Regions from separate parts of the Kitasatospora sp. NPDC033851 genome, predicted to be linked through region 2. Evidence: riboswitches for the same ligand, from Rfam matches in the RefSeq annotation. Region 2 holds a riboswitch; each other region holds the start of a gene.
The links. Region 2 has a riboswitch for S-adenosylmethionine ahead of ACZ51D_RS27240 (aminotransferase class V-fold PLP-dependent enzyme). Riboswitches for the same ligand answer to the same signal wherever they lie in the genome.
Positions count from the first base shown of each region.

Region 1 (6,072 bases), on a different contig from region 2:
GCGCTCCAGGTCGGTGGCGAAGTAGGCGGAGATGTAGCCCTTGTCGAAGCGCATGCCCTCGGTGAGCTCGAGCTCCAGACCGAAGGTGTTGCTCTCCTCGACGGTGATGACGCCTTCCTTGCCGACCTTGTCCATGGCCTCGGCGATGAGCTCGCCGATCTGGGTGTCGGCGGCCGAGATGGAGGCGGTGGAGGCGATCTGCTCCTTGGTCTCCACGTCCTTGGCCTGGGCCAGCAGCTGGTCGGAGACGGCGGCGACGGCCTTCTCGATACCGCGCTTCAGGGCCATCGGGTTGGCGCCGGCGGCGACGTTGCGCAGACCCTCGCGGACGAGCGCCTGGGCGAGCACGGTGGCGGTGGTGGTGCCGTCACCCGCGACGTCGTCCGTCTTCTTGGCGACCTCCTTGACGAGCTCCGCACCGATCTTCTCGTACGGGTCCTCGAGCTCGATCTCCTTGGCGATGGAGACACCGTCGTTGGTGATCGTGGGGGCGCCCCACTTCTTCTCCAGCACGACGTTGCGGCCCTTGGGGCCGAGCGTGACCTTCACGGCGTCGGCGAGCTGGTTCATGCCACGCTCAAGGCCGCGGCGAGCTTCCTCATCAAAGGCGATGATCTTGGCCATCAGAAGTGGTCCTCCGGGACACGGTCGACTGCTCGGACCAAGGGGTGCCCGCGACGGACGGCCCTGGTGTGCGGGGGTCTTTTCCCCTACCGCTCCCGGGGGCCTCACCGACCCGGTCCGCTGTCACTCTCACACTGTGAGTGCTAACGCCAATGATTAGCACTCACGGTGGTCGAGTGCAAGCCCAATCGGCAACCCGCGAGCCGCCGCCGTGGACGCCCGGGGACGCCGACGGGCCCGTGCGACGCGTGTCGCACGGGCCCGTCGAGAAGCGAGTGGTCACCAGCCGTAGGGCCGCGCCGAGCTCCTGGGGTCGGAAGGGGTCAGACCGCGGCGCGGACCATGTCCGCCTGCGGGCCCTTCTGTCCCTGAGAGATCTCGAACTCGACCCGCTGGCCCTCCTCGAGGGTGCGGTAGCCGTCCATCTGGATCGCGCTGTAGTGGACGAAGACGTCCGCACCACCGTCGACCGCGATGAAGCCGTAGCCCTTCTCCGCGTTGAACCACTTGACGGTGCCCTGAGCCATTCCGAACTCCCCTAGTGCTGTGCTGGCCCTTCACGTGCCCGCAGGTCGCGGGCCCGGATTGGTTTGAAGGCCGGCCCGGGGAACCCCCCCTGGGCGCAGCCGTGCACGCCGCAACCCTCCGCACGGGACGCCCAACGGCCTCCGGTGAGCGGGTGATTGCGTCGACCGCCGCTGAATGTATCCGGACCGACGCCCTCTGCAACAGGGTCAGCCGCCGGTAATTCCGCTGAAGCGTCAAGGGACAGCACGGGCTGAATCGGGAAGATCTCGGCATTTAACGCCGGACATAGCGGACGAATTACCCAAATGCCCGCGGCAATTCTGACATCCGCCTGACATGTTTCACGAGCCGGTCTCACCGGCCGGACGCCGCCCCGGCGGAACACCGCGGGTGGCCGCAAGGGAACCCCTGTTCCCAGCCGAGCGACACTCTACTCCGACTCGACTCGAAAATATTCCAGCCGGAATGCAACCGGCCGCCCGCGCATACGGAAAGCGGAATTCCGTACGGGCGGGCGGCCGAATAGCCGGCGTCACGGCTCAGCAGCCGCCGGCCACCGCTGGGATGATCGAGACGCTGGCGCCGTCCTTGATCTCGGTCGCCAGGCCCTCGGCGAAGCGCACGTCGTCGTCGTTCACGTAGACGTTGACGAAACGGCGCAGCTTGCCGGCGTCGTCCAGGATGCGGGCGGAGATGCCCGCGTGGTTCTGCTCCAGGTCGGCGATGACCTCGGCCAGGGTGACGCCCTCGGCGGTCACCTCGGCGGCGCCGCCGGTGTAGGTGCGCAGGATGGTGGGGATGCGGACGTTGGCGCTCATGGCTCTCCTTGCGGGTGGGGCCTCACGGGGGCGGAGGTGGTTCAGGCGGACACGAGGCCGGCGGCGCGGAAGGAGTCCAGCGTCGGGCGGATGACGGCGGTCATCCCGGCGTCGGAGACGGCGTCCAGGGTCTTCAGGCCGTCGCCGGTGTTGATCGCGACGGTCTCCTTGGCCGGATCCAGCCGTCCGGTCTCGACCAGCTTCTTCAGCACGCCGACGGTCACCCCGCCCGCGGTCTCGGCGAAGATTCCCTCGGTCCGCGCCAGCAGCCGGATCGCCGCCACGACCTCGGCGTCCGTGACGTCCTCCACCGCCCCGCCCGTCCGGCGGGCGATGTCCAGCACGTACGGGCCGTCGGCCGGGTTGCCGATCGCCAGCGACTTGGCGATGGTGTCCGGCTTGACCGGCTTGATCACGTCCCGGCCGGCCTTGAAGGCGGCCGACACCGGCGAGCAGCCCTCCGCCTGGGCGCCGAAGATCCGGTACGGCCGGTCCTCGACCAGGCCGAGCTTGATCAGCTCCTGCAGCCCCTTGTCGATCTTCGTCAGCTGCGATCCCGAGGCGATCGGGATCACGATCTGCTCCGGCAGCCGCCAGCCGAGCTGCTCGCAGATCTCGTACGCCAGCGTCTTGGAGCCCTCGCCGTAGTACGGCCGCAGGTTGACGTTGACGAAGCCCCAGCCCTCGCCGGCCGGGTCGCCGATCAGCTCCGAGCAGAAGCGGTTCACGTCGTCGTAGTTGCCCTCGATGCCGACCAGCTCGCCGCCGTACACCCCGGCCATGACGACCTTGCCCTGCTCCAGGTCGTGCGGGATGAACACGCAGGACCGGAACCCGGCCCGGGCGGCCGCCGCGCCCACCGCGCCGGCCAGGTTGCCGGTGGAGGAGCAGGACAGCGTCGTGTAGCCGAACGCCCGCGCGGCCTCGATGGCGCAGGCCACCACGCGGTCCTTGAAGGAGTGGGTCGGGTTCCCGGAGTCGTCCTTGATGTGCAGCTGGGCGGTGAAGCCGAGCTCCCGGCCCAGGTTGTCCGCCTTCACCAGCGGGGTCCAGCCCGGGTTCAGGTTGGGCTTGGAAGCCACGTCGGCCGGCACCGGCAGCAGCGGCGCGTAGCGCCAGACGGAGGCCGGACCGGCCTCGATCCGCTTGCGCAGCTCCTCGGCGCCCTCGCTGCCGAATTCGTAGGCGATCTCCAGCGGGCCGAAGCACTCCAGGCACGCGAAGTCGGGACCGAGCGGGAATCGGGTGCCGCACTCCCGGCAGGACAGCGCGACGGCGGGGCCGAGGTCCACGGAAACAGGTGCGACAGTGTCGATAGCCATGATGGCGAGGCCTCTCTCCTCATCTTCCCCGCGGCGCGGACGCGCCACAGGCCGGAATTGGCACCTGTCCCGCCGGGGCCTGTCGAGAACAGCCGCGCGAGAAGGTTGCCGGGACGTCAACGGGCCGTTCCCTCAGTCCCTCTGGATGAGCTTGTGAAATTGTGGTGGTACTCAGCGGCGACCCCGGCGTGCGAAGGTCCGGCCGCTGTACGAAGACTGTATCCGAAGGCGTCAATCCTGAACGGGACCGTCCGCCACGCGAGATGAGCCGTCCCACCCCACCCGCCGAGGAGACTTCCGTGCCCGCCGAACCGACTCCCGAGCTGCTTCCGCAGGCGGCGTCCTGGCTGCGCCGCCGCTCCTGGAGCGCGGCCGACCGGCCGGTGCGCACCCTCCTCGCGGCCAAGGAACGCACCGGGCGCACGGTCAGCGTCGTCCTCCCCGCCCTGGACGAGGAGGCCACCGTCGGCGACATCGTCCGCACCGTCCGCCGCGAGCTGATGGAACGCCTCCCGCTCGTCGACGAACTCGTCGTGGTCGACTCCGGCTCCTCCGACGCCACCGCCGCCGTCGCCGCCGAGGCCGGCGCCCGGGTCGAGCACCGCGACGCCATCCTGCCCCGGCTGCCCGCCGCCGCCGGCAAGGGCGAGGTGCTCTGGCGCTCGCTGCTGGTCACCCGCGGCGACATCGTCTGCTTCGTGGACGCCGACCTGCGCGAGTTCGATCCGGCCTTCGTCTCCGGCATCGTCGGCCCCCTGCTGACCGACGAGTCCATCCAACTGGTCAAGGCCATGTACGACCGTCCTCTCGAGACGGAATCCGGTGCCGTCGTCCCGGCCGGCGGCGGCCGCGTCACCGAACTCGTCGCCCGCCCCCTGCTCAACCTCCACTGGCCGGAACTCGCCGGTTTCGTCCAGCCCCTCGGCGGCGAGTACGCGGCCCGCCGCTCACTGCTCGAACGACTGCCCTTCCCCACCGGTTACGGCGTCGAACTCGGCCTGCTGGTCGACGCGTTGGAGCTGGTCGGCCTGGACGCCCTGGCCCAGGTGGACGTCGGCGTCCGGCACCACCGCCACCAGGACGGCCAGGCCCTCGGCCGGATGGCCGCCACCATCTACCGCACCGCCCTCGAACGCCTCGACCGCGCCCACCGGCTCAAGGCCTCCGCCGACCTCCTCCTCCCGCAGCTCACCCAGTTCACCCGCGACCCGCAGACCCGCGCCTTCACCGCCCACACCCACCCGGTGACCGCCCTGGAGCGCCCCCCGATGCACACCGTCCCCGAATACGCGATCCGCCACTGACCGAGGGCGGCCCCGGGTGAACTGAGGACGGGCCCCGGGTTTGCCGCGCCTGACCCACGGCAACATGCCAACCATGGGCGATCTCACGACCGAACGTTCGAGTGCGACCGGCACCGCCCCCGTCCTGGTGGCATCCAACCGGGGACCGGTGTCGTTCAGCACCGCCGACGACGGCACGCTGACCCTGCGGCGCGGCGGCGGGGGCCTGGTCTCCGGCCTCTCCGCGATCGACGACCCGAACGCGGTCTGGGTCTGCGCCGCCCTGGGGGAGGCGGACCGCAGAGCCGCCGAGCAAGCCCCCCGCGGCCGCCTCGACCTGGCCGGCCACGACGTCGGCGGGCAGGCCGTCCGGATGCTGGCCATCGACCCCGAGACCTTCGCCCGCGCCTACAACGGCGTCGCCAACTCCACCCTCTGGTTCGTCCACCACCTGCTCTACGCGACCCCCACCGCGCCCTCCTTCGACGCCGCCTTCCGCACCGAATGGGCCGCCTACCGGGCCTACAACGCCGCCTTCGCCGAGGCCCTGGCCGCCGAAGCCGCCCCGAACGCCGCGGTCCTGGTCCAGGACTACCACCTCTCCCTCACCCCGGCCCTGCTCCGCGCAGCCCGCCCCGACCTGCGGATCGGCCACTTCTCGCACACCCCCTGGGCCCCACCCGAGTACTACCGGCTGCTCCCCGACGACGTCGCCCGCGCCGTCCTCACCGGCATCCTGGGCGCCGACCGGGCCGGCTTCCTCACCGAGCGCTGGGCCCGCGCCTTCGCCGCCTGCTGCGCGGACCTCCTCGATGCCACCGTCGACCACGAGGCACTCACCGTCACCCTCGACGGCCGCACCACCCGCCTCGGCGTGCACGCCCTCGGCGCCGACGCCGACTTCCTGCGCGAACGCTCGCACCGCCCCGACGTCGACGAACGCCTCGCCGCCCTGCGCGAAGCCGTCGGCGACCGCCGCACCATCGTCCGGGTCGACCGCACCGAGCTGAGCAAGAACATCGTCCGCGGCCTCCAGGCCTACCGGCACCTGCTCCGCACCCGCCCCGAGTGGCACGACCGGGTGGTCCACATCGCGTTCGCCTACCCGTCCCGGACCGACCTGGCCGAGTACCGGAACTACACGGCCGCCGTCCAGGACCTCGCGGAAGAGATCAACGACGAGTTCGCCACCCCCACCTGGCAGCCGCTGATCCTGCACGTCAACGACGACTTCCCGCGTTCCCTCGCCGCCTACCGTCTGGCCGACGTGGCCCTGGTCAACCCCATCCGGGACGGCATGAACCTGGTGGCCAAGGAAGTCCCGGTGGTCTCCGACCGCGGCTGTGCCCTGGTCCTCTCCCGGGAGGCGGGCGCCCACGCGGAGCTCGCCGACGACGCCCTGACGGTCAACCCGTACGACGTCATCGCCACCGCCGACGCCCTGCACACCGCCCTCACCATGCCCGAGGAGGAGCGCGCCGACCGCACCAAGCGCCT
Region 1 is NZ_JBVIRL010000061.1:1,568-7,639, forward strand. Features, by position in the region: gene groL (chaperonin GroEL) at 1-624, opposite strand, end outside; gene ACZ51D_RS42425 (cold-shock protein) at 948-1,151, opposite strand; gene ACZ51D_RS42430 (MoaD/ThiS family protein) at 1,692-1,970, opposite strand; gene thrC (threonine synthase) at 2,012-3,292, opposite strand; SAM riboswitch class I at 3,309-3,444, opposite strand; gene ACZ51D_RS42440 (glucosyl-3-phosphoglycerate synthase) at 3,616-4,596, shown strand; gene ACZ51D_RS42445 (alpha,alpha-trehalose-phosphate synthase (UDP-forming)) at 4,670-6,072, shown strand, end outside.
Region 1: another riboswitch for S-adenosylmethionine. It lies ahead of thrC (threonine synthase); the one in region 2 lies ahead of ACZ51D_RS27240 (aminotransferase class V-fold PLP-dependent enzyme).

Region 2 (6,072 bases):
AGACCCGGTGCTTGAGCCGCCGCGCCTCGGTCTCGGCCGCACTGCGCTCGGCCGCGCCCTGCGCCTTCGCGGCCTCCAGCTCCCCGGCCAGGCGGCGCGCCTCGGCCTGCGCCCGGCGGGTGTCACTCTCCAGCGACCGCACCTTCTTGCGCAGCGACTCGGCCTCCCGCCGGACGCCCTCGAACTCCGCGCGCTGCCGCTCCAGGTCCGCCCGTGCGGCGGCCCGCACCTCGGCCAGCTCGGCCTGCAGCTTCTCCGCGAGCCGGGCCGCCTCCGCGGCCGCGTCCTCGGCGCCTGCCCGCTCGACCTCCTCGCCGACCTCGGCGACCAGCCGGCTCCAGCCCGCCGAACGCACCAGGTAGGCGGCGGCGGCGACGTCCATCGGATCGGCGGCGCCCGGGACACTGCCCGACTCCAGCGCCCTCACCAGGTCCGGCTGCCCCAGCCGCAGCCGCTCCGCTATCCGCACCCGGAACGCCGGCTCCGCCTCCAGCGCGGCCGCCAGCGCGGTGGCCGCGTACTTGGCGCGCCGCGCGGGGGTGAACTTCACGTACTGACGCAGGCTCTGCGGGAGCTCGCCCGGCGGCAGTCCGCCCAGCGCGTCCGAGGCCAGCCCGACCACGCGTCGGCGCACCCCCTCGGGCAGCGGCCGGTCCAGCTTCTCGGCGACGTGCTCCGACCCGGGCTCAGCGGACTCGGAGGGCTCAGGGGACTCAGAGGTGTCAGGGGTGTCTGGAGTGTCTGGGGTGTCTGGGGTGTCGGGCGCAGCGCTCTCCGCCGGTCCCGTCCCGGCGTCCGGCACCTGCTCCTGCGCAGCGGGCCGAAGCCCCTGCGCTTCGCCGGGCTCCTTCGCTGCGTCCACCACGTCCTCGGCTCCGATCCTGTTTCCGGCGGGGTACGGCCGCGACCGCCCCCTGTCGTCACGCTCCGTGCGTCTTGTCTGTATTGTCCCGTGCGGCGGACGGGCGCGCGGCGCACCGCCCACCACACCGGCGGGGATCAGCCCTGCTCGGTCGGGGCCTCCGCGCCCTCGGCACCCGGGCGGGCCACCAGCTCGACCTGGTCCACGGCGTTGCACCAGCGGCAGCGCACCGACTCGATGGTCTCGCTCAGCACCTCGGTCTCCTCGACCTTGGAGTCGCCGGCCAGGTCGAAGTGCAGGAACTCGGTGACCCGCGCGCTGCGGGTGACATCGAACCGGGTGAGGTTGCCGCACAGCGTGCAGCGCCAGCGCGTCTCGGCGGTCAGGGCGGGGACGGTCATCGGGGGGTCCTCTCGGGTGGTCCCTGCGTGGGCCAGGCGCTCCCCCCGGAGCCCCGGCATCGGCGGCGGGAGGCGGGATTGCCCGCCCCAAGCCTATTGCCTGGGGCAACCATCGCGACCACCGGTCAGCGGAATAGCGGGGCTAGTCCACCTGCCGTAAACCGCCGTGTCACCTGCGGCGCCCGGAGGGATGCTTGGCCGCATGGCGCTCGCGGCCCCCGACCACACCGCCGAGCGGGGCGGCCGGCCGGAGGCGGCCGCCCCGGCGGTCACCTACGCCCTGATCGCGGTCAACACCCTGGTCTTCCTGCTCGGCCCGGCCGCCGGACTCAATCCGCTGTACGGCACCGGCCAGGCCCGGGTCTGCGCGGAGCAGCGGTACGAGCAGCGCTGGGGCGCCGTCCCGGCCGAACTGCTGACCGGGCGGCCGCTGACCGCCGCGCAGTTGACGGAGGCCCCCGACCCGGTCCCCGGCTGCCCGGCCGCCCCGACCCCGGGCAAGCACCCGGCGCTGTCCGCCCTCACCGGCCTCTTCCTGCACGCCGGCTGGCTGCACCTGCTGGGCAACCTGCTCTTCCTCCACGTCTTCGGCCCGGCCGTCGAACGGCGGCTGGGCCGGGCCCGGTACGCCGTCTTCTACCTGGCGGCCGGCAGCCTGGCCACGTACGGCTTCGCGCTCGCCGAGGCGCACGCGCCGGATTCCACCCGGGTGCTCATCGGAGCGTCCGGCGCGATCTCGGCCGTCCTGGGCGCCTATCTGCGCCTGCACCCGCGCGCCCGGGTGACCACCCTCGTCCCGCTGTTGTTCTTCCTGCCGCTGCGCTTCCCGGCCTGGCTGGTGCTCGGCCTCTGGTTCGCCCTGCAGTGGTGGTCGGTGCATTCGGCGGGCCCGGGGGTGGCCTACCTGGTCCACGTGATCGGCTTCTCGGCCGGCTTCCTCTACACCTGCACGGTGGTTCGCCACCCCTCGCGACGACCCGGCTGACGCCCGATACGCTGGCGGCACCCCACAAAGGAGCCCGAACAGTGATCACCGCCATCGTCCTGATCAAGACCAGTGTCGACCGCATCCCGGAGATCGCCGAGGCCATCGCCGCCATCGAGGGCGTCAGCGAGGTCTACTCGGTGACCGGCGGATACGACCTGGTGGCGATGGTCCGGGTGCGCCGCCACGACGACCTGGCCGAGGTCATCCCGGGCCGGCTCAACAAGGTCCCGGGCGTGGCCCACACCGAGACCCAGATCGCCTTCCGCACCTACTCCCAGCACGACCTGGAAGCCGCCTTCGCCCTCGGCCTGGACGAGTAGCGGGGCCGGGGCCTCAGCCCTCCCGGCGGGTGTCCACGACGCAACGCCCGCCCTCGTTGCGGTAGTTCCAGGCCGCGCCGTCCGTGACCAGCTCCCGAACGGCGGTCAGGAAGCGGTCGATGTGCTCGTCCGGCGTCCCGGCGCCGAAACTCACCCGGATCGCGTTCAGGCTGCGCTCGCCCGGCAGCGAGGGCTCCGGCGCACCGCACTCCGACGGCGGGGTGTCCTCGTCACCGAGCAGGGTCCGCACCAGCGGGTGGGCGCAGAACAGGCCGTCGCGCACCCCGATGCCGTACTCGGCGGACAGCGCGGCCGAGAAGTGCGAGCTGTTCCAGCCCCGGACGACGAAGGACAGCACGCCCACCCGGGCGGAGCCGGCGCCGAACAGGTTCAGCACCTTGACCTGGGGGATCCGCGCCAGCCCCGCGGTCAGCCGGTCGACCAGCTGCCGCTCGCGGGCCTCCAGCGCGTCGAAGCCGGCCTCGCTCAGCGCCCGGCAGGCCGAGGCGATCGCGTAGGCGCCGATGACGTTCGGCGAACCGGCCTCGTGCCGGGCCGGGCCGGTGTGCCACTGCACGGCCACCGAGCCGTCCGTCTCCCGGGCCACCGTGCGGGTCGCTCCGCCGCCGGCCAGGTACGGCTCGGCCGCGTCCAGCCAGTCCGCCCGGCCGGCCAGCACCCCGGCGCCGAACGGCGCGTAGATCTTGTGGCCGGAGAAGGCGATCCAGTCGACGTCCAGCTCGCGCACCGAGACCCGGTGGTGCGGGGCCAGCTGGGCGGCGTCCAGCACCACCCGGGCGCCGTGCCGGTGCGCGGTCTCGGTCAGCTCGGCGACCGGCCACAGCTCGCCGGTCACGTTGGAGGCGCCGGTGACGCAGAGCAGCTTGGGCCCCTCGGGCGCCTCGGTGAGCGCGGCGTCCAGGGCGGCCACCGCCTCGGCCCGCGAGCGCGGCGCGCGCAGGTAGGTGACGCCCAGTCCGGCGTGCGCCCAGGGCAGCAGCGAGGCGTGGTGCTCGGTCTCGAAGGCGAACACCCGGGTGCCGGCCGGAACGGCGCCGGCGAGCAGGTTGAGCGAGTCGGTGGTGGCCCGGGTGAAGACCACCTGGTCGCCCTCGCGCAGGTCGAGGAACTCGGCGACGGTGCGGCGGCTCTGCTCGAAGAGGTCGGTGGACAGCTGCGAGAGGTACCCGGCCCCGCGGTGCACGCTGCCGTAGTACGGCGCGTAGGCGGCGACGTCGTCCCACACCCGCTGCAGCGCCGGCGCGCTGGCCGCGTAGTCGAGCGCCGCGTAGCCGACCTTGTCACCGCTGGCGAGCGGGACCTGGACGTCGGCGCCGAGGACCGCGAGGGGGGTGCCGATCTCGGTGGCGATTTCGGTGGAGAGAGACATGAGGATGCACTCCTTCGGGGGTGTGGGACCCCGGGAGTGCCAAATCGTCGGGCGTCCGCGCTTGCCGCACGGACGGTTTGCCGTGGCGACCCGGTCCTCACCCAGGGCACCCCGCCACGGACGGAGGGTTGCCGGACAGCAAGCTGGGGCTTTGGCGCTGTCACTCATGACCTGCCGAAGACTCTAGGTCGGGTCCAGCGGGTGGTCAAACGGGCATCCACCATCCGGACAGCCGGGGAGCCCGCGCCGGCGTACCGGCGCGGGCTCCCAACTACCGCTTCAGCTCCGGCTGGTGGCCTCCGACCAGCGCCGCAGCAGGTCCTGCGCGGCGCCCGAGTCGATGGCCTCCGCCGCCCGCGCCATGCCCGCCGCGAGCTGCTCCGCCAGCGGCGCGTCGCCCAGGTCGAGCGCGACCAGCGCCGCCGCCGTGTTCAGCAGGACGGCGTCCCGCACCGGCCCGCGCTCGCCCGCCAGCAGCCGGCGCGCGACCTCGGCGTTGTAGGCGGGGTCCCCGCCGCGCAGCGTCTCGATGCCGACCAGTTCGATGCCGACCTCCCGCGGGTCGAAGGAGGTCTCGGTGACCACCCCGTCGCGCACCACCCACACCCGCGAGGTGGTGGTGATGGTCAGCTCGTCCAGCCCGTCGTCGCCGCGGAAGACCAGCGCCGTCGAGCCGCGCCGGGCGAGCACGCCGGCGATCAGCCCGGCCAGCCGGGTGTCGAAGCAGCCGATGGCGTGGGAGGTGACCTTGGCCGGGTTGGTCAGCGGGCCGAGGATGTTGAAGGCCGTCGGCACCCCGAGGTCGCGCCGGGCGGTGGCGGCGTGCCGCATCGAGGGGTGGAACTTCGCCGCGAAGCAGAAGGTGAGTCCGACCTCCTCGGCGACCTGGGCGACCCGCCGGGCGGAAAGGTCCAGCGCCACGCCGAGCTTCGCCAGCACGTCCGAGGACCCGGTGGACGAGGAGGCGGCCCGGTTGCCGTGCTTGACCACCTTGGCGCCGGCGGCCGCCGCGACGATCGCCGACATCGTGGAGATGTTGACGGTCTTCGCCCGGTCGCCGCCGGTGCCGACGATGTCCACCGCCGGGCCGGGGATCTCCAGCGGTTCGGCGTGCGCGTACATCGCGTCCACCAGACCGGTGACCTCGTCGACCGTCTCGCCCTTGGCCCGCAGCGCGATCATGAAGCCGGCCACCTGGGCGGGGGACGCCTCGCCGCTCATGATCCGGTCCATCGCCCACGCGGTGGACGAGCGGTCGAGGTCCTCCCCCCGCAACAGCGCCGCCAGGATGTCCGGCCAGGAGCGGACCACCTGCGCGGGGTCGCTACCGCCGTTCGCAGGGTTCACGTTCACCATGGCTGACTCCAGCTGTTGTCGGTTCCCCCGCTCCGGGGGACGTCCGTACGGTTGGGAGCCAGCCTATCCAGCGGCGGGGCGCCTACGGCCCTGTCTTCTCTAGTACTGAGACACCGCCGCTCAGCGGCCGGCCGGAGCCCGCTTCGCCAGCCGTGCCCGCAGCAGGGTGGCGACCGCCTCGGCCAGCGCCACCGGGTCCACCGGTCGGGAGATCGCGGCATCGGCCCGGCTCCAGGCGGCGAGCCAGGAGTCCTGCGGCCGGCCGATCAGCACCAGCACCGGCGGGCAGCCGTAGATCTCGTCCTTCAACTGGCGCCCGAGCCCCAGCCCGCCGGCCGGGACCGCCTCGCCGTCCAGCACGCAGAGGTCCACGCCGCCCTTCTCCAGTGCCTTGAGCACCGCGGGGGTGGTCGCGCACTCCAGGTAGGACAGCTCGGGAAGATCCTCGGCAGGCCGGCGGCCGAGCGCCGTCAGCACCTGCTCGCGGGTGTTGCGATCGTCGCTGTAGACGAGGACGGTGAGCGTCTCATCGGTCGTGTACGCCATGGACCCTGCTCCCTCAAGTGTGATCCGGACCACGTTCGCCTGATCCGGATGCTACTCCCGATCACCCTCCGCCGAGGGCCCCTCGCGCACGTTCCTGCTCAAGGCGCCGCGCCCTGGTCTCACCCGCCTGGAGGACGGCCCGTCACCCGGGCCCGCCCAGTCCACCCGTACGGCCGACCCCGGCCTCTCCCCCCTACCTCCCGCGGCTA
Region 2 is NZ_JBVIRL010000016.1:49,944-56,015, reverse strand. Features, by position in the region: gene ACZ51D_RS27260 (NYN domain-containing protein) at 1-658, opposite strand, end outside; gene ACZ51D_RS27255 (hypothetical protein) at 1,000-1,263, opposite strand; gene ACZ51D_RS27250 (rhomboid family intramembrane serine protease) at 1,466-2,248, shown strand; gene ACZ51D_RS27245 (Lrp/AsnC ligand binding domain-containing protein) at 2,290-2,571, shown strand; gene ACZ51D_RS27240 (aminotransferase class V-fold PLP-dependent enzyme) at 2,585-3,961, opposite strand; SAM riboswitch class IV at 4,014-4,133, opposite strand; gene trpD (anthranilate phosphoribosyltransferase) at 4,241-5,317, opposite strand; gene ACZ51D_RS27230 (response regulator) at 5,438-5,863, opposite strand.

Region 3 (6,072 bases), on a different contig from region 2:
TCCCGGCCGACGATCGCCCCGCGCGGCACCGGCGGGGCGGCCGGCTCGGCCACCGACTCGGCGACGAGCGGGTGCCGGCGGGCGGCCTCCTCGAAGTCCGTCCGGCTGCGGCCTTCCAGCCGCAGCGCGTCCGCCAGCAGCCGGACGGTCTCGTTGCGGGGCCGGCGCACCCGGCCGCTCTCCATGTCCCGGATCGCCCGCACACTGAGGGTCGCGTGGTCGGCCAGGCACTGCTGCGTCAGCCCGATCCGCTCGCGCCGTAGCCGCAGCAGCTCGCCGAAGCCCGCCGCCGTTCTCACCGCTTGCACCGATTGCCCGCCGTCCATGCCTCGTCTGCCCTTCGTGGTCCGGACTGCTCCTGAGGTCGGGCCGGCGGCGGCAGCAGCACTGGGCACCGCGCGGCCCGTGGTTCGGCCGTACGAGCCCCGGTGGTCAGGCTGTGGCCTCCGAACCGGTTCCCTCCGGTTCCCGATGCTCCAGGCTCGCCGTCTACGCCCGATCAACGATCGATCACCGGCCCCACCCGCGACCTTCACCCCGGCCTCACATCCCGCCCGACTGTCAGTCCCTCCTTGTACGGTCGGTCCCGGTGACAACGCTGCCGATCCGAGAGTGTGACGCATGTTCAGGACAGACCCGGAGACGCCCGACCTCTTCATCACCCCGGTCGAGGACGTCTTCATCCGCAACCACCTCGGGCCGCACCCGCGGCTCGAGGCGGCGACCTTCTCGCTCACCGTCGAGGGTCTGGTCGAGCGGCCCCTGCGGCTCGACCTGCACGCGCTCCGGGGCCTGCCGCAGACCCGCTTCACCGCCGTCCACGAGTGCTTCGGCAACCCGCTGCGCCCCGACGTGCCGACCCGCGCCGTCACCAACGTGGAGTGGGTCGGCATCCCGCTCGCCGCCGTACTGGACCTCGCCGGTCCGCGCCCGGAGGCCCGGCACGTCTGGCTGGAGGGCGCCGACCACGGCGCCTTCGCGGGCGAGAGCGGCGTGAACTACCTCAAGGACCTGCCCCTCGACCAGGCGGGCTCCGAGGTGTTCCTCGCGCACACCATGAACGGCGAGCCGCTGCCCCCCGACCACGGGTACCCGCTGCGGGCGGTGGCGCCGCGGATGTTCGGCACCAACTCGGTCAAGTGGCTGACCAGGATCGTGCTGGCCGCCGACCGCCCCGAGCACCTCTTCACCACCCGCCTGTACGTCCGCACGCTGCCCGGCGAGAGCGAGGCTCGGCCGGTCCGCGAGAAGGACGTCAGCAGCAAGCTGCTCACCCTGCGGGACGGGCAGTCCGTTCCGGCCGGGAGCTGTGAAGTGGCGGGCTACGCCTGGAGTTCCACCGAGGTGACGGCCGTCGAGGTCGCCGTGGACGACGCCGACTGGCAGCCCGCCGCCCTGGACGGGCGCGGCCCCGACCCCACCTGGCAGCGCTTCCGCCTGCGGTGCGACCTCGCCCCGGGCCCGCACCGCGTCCGCTGCCGGGCCACCGACTCCGCCGGGCGGGTCCAGCCGCTCACCGGGGACCGGAACGCCGTCCACGAGGTGCACGTGGTGGCCGAGGCGCGGGAGTCCGCCGGGGTCGGCGCGCGCCCGGCCGGGCGGTGATCGCCGGGGAAGCGAACAGACCGGGGCACAGGCGGACCGAACCGGGCGGGATGGGACGATACCTGCCATGTCTAGCAAGTCTCCATCGGTCCAGGGCGCCGGCGCCCCGCCCGACCCGCTCCTGCGTCTGCTGCTCGAACTGGGTGAGGCCCTGTTGGGCGGCGGTCTGCCCGTCCATGAGGTCGAGGAGGAGCTCCGCGGGCTGGGGCGGGCGCTGGGGGCTCCGCAGGCGCGGGTCGCGGCCCTGACCAACGGGCTGTTCGTCGCCCTGGGCGCGGACGAGGCCACCCGGTTCCAGCCGGTCGGCGCCGCGCTGCGGTTCGAGCAGACGGCCGCCGTCCTCCATCTGGTGCACCGGCTGCGCGCGGGTGAGCTCGACGGGCCCCGGGCGCTCGCCGAGCTGGACGGGATCCGGCGGGCGCCGGCCCGCTGGCCGGCGTGGGTGGCGGACCTCGGGGCGCTGCCGGTCGGGGTGGGGGTCTGCCTCTTCCTGCAGCCGGTCGCGGCGAACGTGCTGGCGGCCGGGCTCGGATCGTTGGTCGTGGCGGGGCTGACCGTGCTCGCACGGCGGTTGCCGTACCTGCGGCCGCTGCTGCCCGTCACGGCCGGGTTCCTGGTCGCGCTGCTGGTCCTGTCGCTGGCGCGGGCCTCTCTACTGGACGGCTCGTTGCGGACGATCGTGGCCACGCTGGCGATCCTGCTGCCGGGCGGGCTGCTGGTCACCGGGTTGTCGGAGATCGCCGCGGGTGCGGCCAGCGCGGGTACGGCCCGGCTGGTGTCCGGCGCGGTGCAGCTGGCGCTGTTCCTCGCCGGGGTGGCGGCGGCCGCGAGCGCGATCGGCATGCCGGCCACGGCGCTGGCCAATGTGCAGGTGGCCAAGCCGAGTTGGTGGGTGATCGGGCTGGGTCTGGCGATCGCCGTGGCCGGGGTGGTGGTCAACGTCAACACGCCGCCCTCGGCGATCCCGTGGATCGTCGCGGTGATCGCGGTCAGCGTCACCGTCCAGGTGGTGGTGGGATCGGTGCACGGCGCGGCGATCGGCGGCCTGGCCGGGGCGGTCTCCGCCGCGGTCGCGGCCACCCTGGTGCACTGGGTGCCGGGCGGTCCGCTCTGGCAGGTGCTCTACCTTCCGGCGTTCTGGATCGTGGTGCCGGGCTCCTTCGGCCTGTTGAACACCGCGCAGATCGAGGTCGGCAACGGCGCGCAGCCGGTGCTGGCGGCCGTGTCGGCGGTGTTCGGGGTGTCGATCGGCACCCTGATCGGCTCGGTGATCAGCCGGATCCCCCGCCCCTCCCTCCCCGTCCTGCAGCCTCGGGCGTGAGCCGGACGGCGGGAGAGGCGGCGGGAGGGACGGGGAGGAGCGGGGCGAGGAGGAGCGGCCGACGAACCCGGTCAGGAGTGGCGTAGCGCTTCGGTGAGGCGGTGCGCCGCCTCGGTGACGGCCTGGGAGAGCTGGGCACCGGGGTGGCGGGTGAGCCGTTCGATCGGGCCGGAGACCGAGACCGCGGCGACGACCCGGTTGGACGGGCCGCGGACGGGCGCGGACACGGAGGCGACCCCGAGTTCACGTTCGCCGATGGACTGGGCCCAGCCGCGGCGCCGTACGCCGCTGAGGGCGGTGGCGGTGAAGCGGGCGCCCTGCAGGCCGCGGTGGAGGCGTTCGGGTTCCTCCCAGGCGAGCAGGACCTGGGCGGCGGAGCCGACCTTCATGGGGAGGGTGATGCCCACCGGAACGGTGTCGCGCAGGCCGGAGAGCCGCTCGGCGGCGGCCACGCAGATCCGGACCTCGCCCTGTCTGCGGTAGAGCTGGGCGCTCTCGCCGGTGACGTCGCGCAGGTGGGTCAGGACCGAGCCGGCGGCGGCCAGCAGGCGGTCCTCGCCGGCGGCCGCCGACAGCTCGGAGACGCGCGGGCCGAGGATGAAGCGGCCCTGCATGTCCCTGGTGACCAGGCGGTGGTGTTCGAGTGCCACGGCGATCCGGTGGGCGGTGGGCCGCGCCAGGCCGGTGGCGGCGACGAGTCCGGCCAGGGTGGCGGGACCGGCCTCCAGGGTGGCGAGGATCGAGGTGACCTTGTCGAGCACACCGACGCCGCTCGTGTTGTCCATGGAATGGGTACTCCGTCTCAAATCCCGTGAGCGGCGGGTCGGCGCTGCTCACGGAGGCTCCGGGCGGGGAGCGGGGGTGGTCAGCGAGGACAGGCCGGAGAGGAAGTCGGCCGATTGCCTGCGCCGGGCACGAGACGGGTACGCGAAAGGGCCGGGGCGGGAAGCGCCCGGGCGAAGGACAGCACAGAGAGCACCGTGTCTCCTCATCTTTCCCGCGCCACAGTGGCGACAGGCCGGAGTTGGCACTGATCCCGGACGGCACGGCGCGTACTTCGGACGCCGGTCGACCGGGGAGTTGCCGGGGCTTCGTAGGGCCGGTCCCTCCACCCCTCTGGATGATTCGCGAAGAACCATACAAGACTCCCCGGGCAGCACGTCAAACCTCCACCCCTCACGCGCAGGCAGCGGCGGGCGGCCCGCCGGCCGGGCCTTCCCCGGTGGGCCCCCCGGTGGGCCCGATTCGTGGGAGAGTGGAGGAGTCGGGAGTTCCGGCCTGAGCGGTGGCCGACCTCCCCCCGGAGACACTCCAGAGGTCTCCCATGACACAGCTGAACGAGATCCGCTCCATCGCCCCGGAGGCCCTCGCCGTCGCGGGTGTGCTGGACCCGCCGGTCGCGGCCGGGGCGGGATCGCGGGGCTACGACGACTTCGTCGACCCAGGCGACCTGCCGGACTCCGCGCAACCGTGGCAGTGGCACTGGTCCCCCGACCTCCTGTCGCGGCTCGCGGAGGACAGCCGGCTGCAGGTGAAACTGGGCTACAGCTGGTTCGAGGCCGCGGGCAGCGCGGCCGGACCGGTGCGACTCACGCTGTACGGGGTGCCCCACCGGAGCCGGCACGCGCTGGCGACGCGCCTGGCCGAGGCCCGTCCCGCGGTCGGCGCGGTCTTCATCGCGGACGACACCCTGGAGCCGGAGCCCCGCTGGCAGTGGCCGCTGCGCCTCTGCGCCGTCACGACGGAGGCCGCCGAGGGCCTGTTCGCCGTGCTGGACCACGACGCGGAGGTAGCTCCGGTCATCGACGTGTACACCCTCGGCGAGCAGGACGGGGACTGCGACGTGCTGGCCGTCTCCGGCGCCGCCGAGCTCGACGCGCTGACGGCCGGCGGCGGCCTCAGCGCCGTCTGCCTGGCCTGGTGCGCCCCACAGCCGCCCGACCCGCACCAGCTGGCCCAACTCGACGCGGCCGCGCGCAGGCTCGACGCCTCCGGCTGGGTCGTCGCGGACCTCTCGGCGACCGGCGCGGTCGACTGGCTCGACCGGTTCGTCCGCCATCTCTCCGAGAACCTCGCCCTGGACGAGGCAGCCGGCCGCGCCGGCTCCTGGCTGACGGTGGCCCACCCCGGGCTCGCCGAGCACCACGCGGTGGCCGAGGGCCTGGCGGCCGCGGTCGAGCCACCCCCGGCCCCCGCGGTGCCGCCACCCCCGGTCGAGCCGGCCGAGCTGCCGGCCGGTGGCTCGGCCGAGCCGTACGCCGGTGGCCTCGGCGGGCAAGCGGCGGACGACCTCCGTCTCTCCGACCGGCGGCCGCCGCTCGCGGCCCTCACCGACCGGATCCGCCGCGCGGCCGCAGGCGTCCGGTTCAACGGGATGCGACTCGGCGGGGTCGTGGCCGACGCCGTCCGGGAGGTCCGCCAGGCCGGAGCGGCGCCCGGCGTGACCAACGACCGCTACCTCCAGGCACTCGTCAGCGACCAGCAGACGGGCAACCGGCTCCTGCACGCCTTCCACGCCGGCGCGGTGAACGAGATCCACCTCCGGGTGGGTCCGCACAGCGCCGAGTGGCACCAGATGGCGTCCGCGTTCCCCGAGCAGGGCCTGGAGTTCCGGGGCGGGGCGGCGCGCCTCACGGTCGCCTTCGACGAGGAGCGGGACCAGGCACTCCTCCACGAGCCCGTGGAGGTCTTCCTGCCCCGGCGGGGCGCCTCCAGCGAGGCCGTCTTCCCGGTGACGGTCGGCGCCCAGGAGCGGGAGATCCGGTGCACCGCGCGCGTCTACTACCGCAAGCGCCAGCTGCAGCGGCTGGTGATCAGCGGCCCGGTCGCGGCGTCCGACGACCCCGTGGACGGGCGGGAGATCGCGATCAACGGCGAAGCGTACGACTCGCTCGCCGAACCGCCGAGTCGGCACGACGACACCGACACCGGCGCGGGCGCGGGCGCGGGCGACGCGGCCGACAGCACGGCAACCGACGCCCGCTCGGCGACGATCCGGATCGTGAGCGACGAGGTCCTGGTGGTCGGCACCGGCGAGAACGGCCCGGTGCGGATCCCGGATCTCGACCGGTTCCGGGCCGGAATCCGGGGCCTGCTCAACCAGTCCGTGAACGAGGACGCCGCCGCCACCGGCGCCGGCCCCGGCC
Region 3 is NZ_JBVIRL010000011.1:224,941-231,012, reverse strand. Features, by position in the region: gene ACZ51D_RS22530 (helix-turn-helix domain-containing protein) at 1-299, opposite strand, end outside; gene ACZ51D_RS22525 (molybdopterin-dependent oxidoreductase) at 622-1,605, shown strand; gene ACZ51D_RS22520 (threonine/serine exporter family protein) at 1,673-2,926, shown strand; gene ACZ51D_RS22515 (IclR family transcriptional regulator) at 2,998-3,711, opposite strand; SAM riboswitch class I at 3,912-4,053, opposite strand; gene ACZ51D_RS22510 (hypothetical protein) at 4,251-6,072, shown strand, end outside.
Region 3: another riboswitch for S-adenosylmethionine. It lies ahead of ACZ51D_RS22515 (IclR family transcriptional regulator); the one in region 2 lies ahead of ACZ51D_RS27240 (aminotransferase class V-fold PLP-dependent enzyme).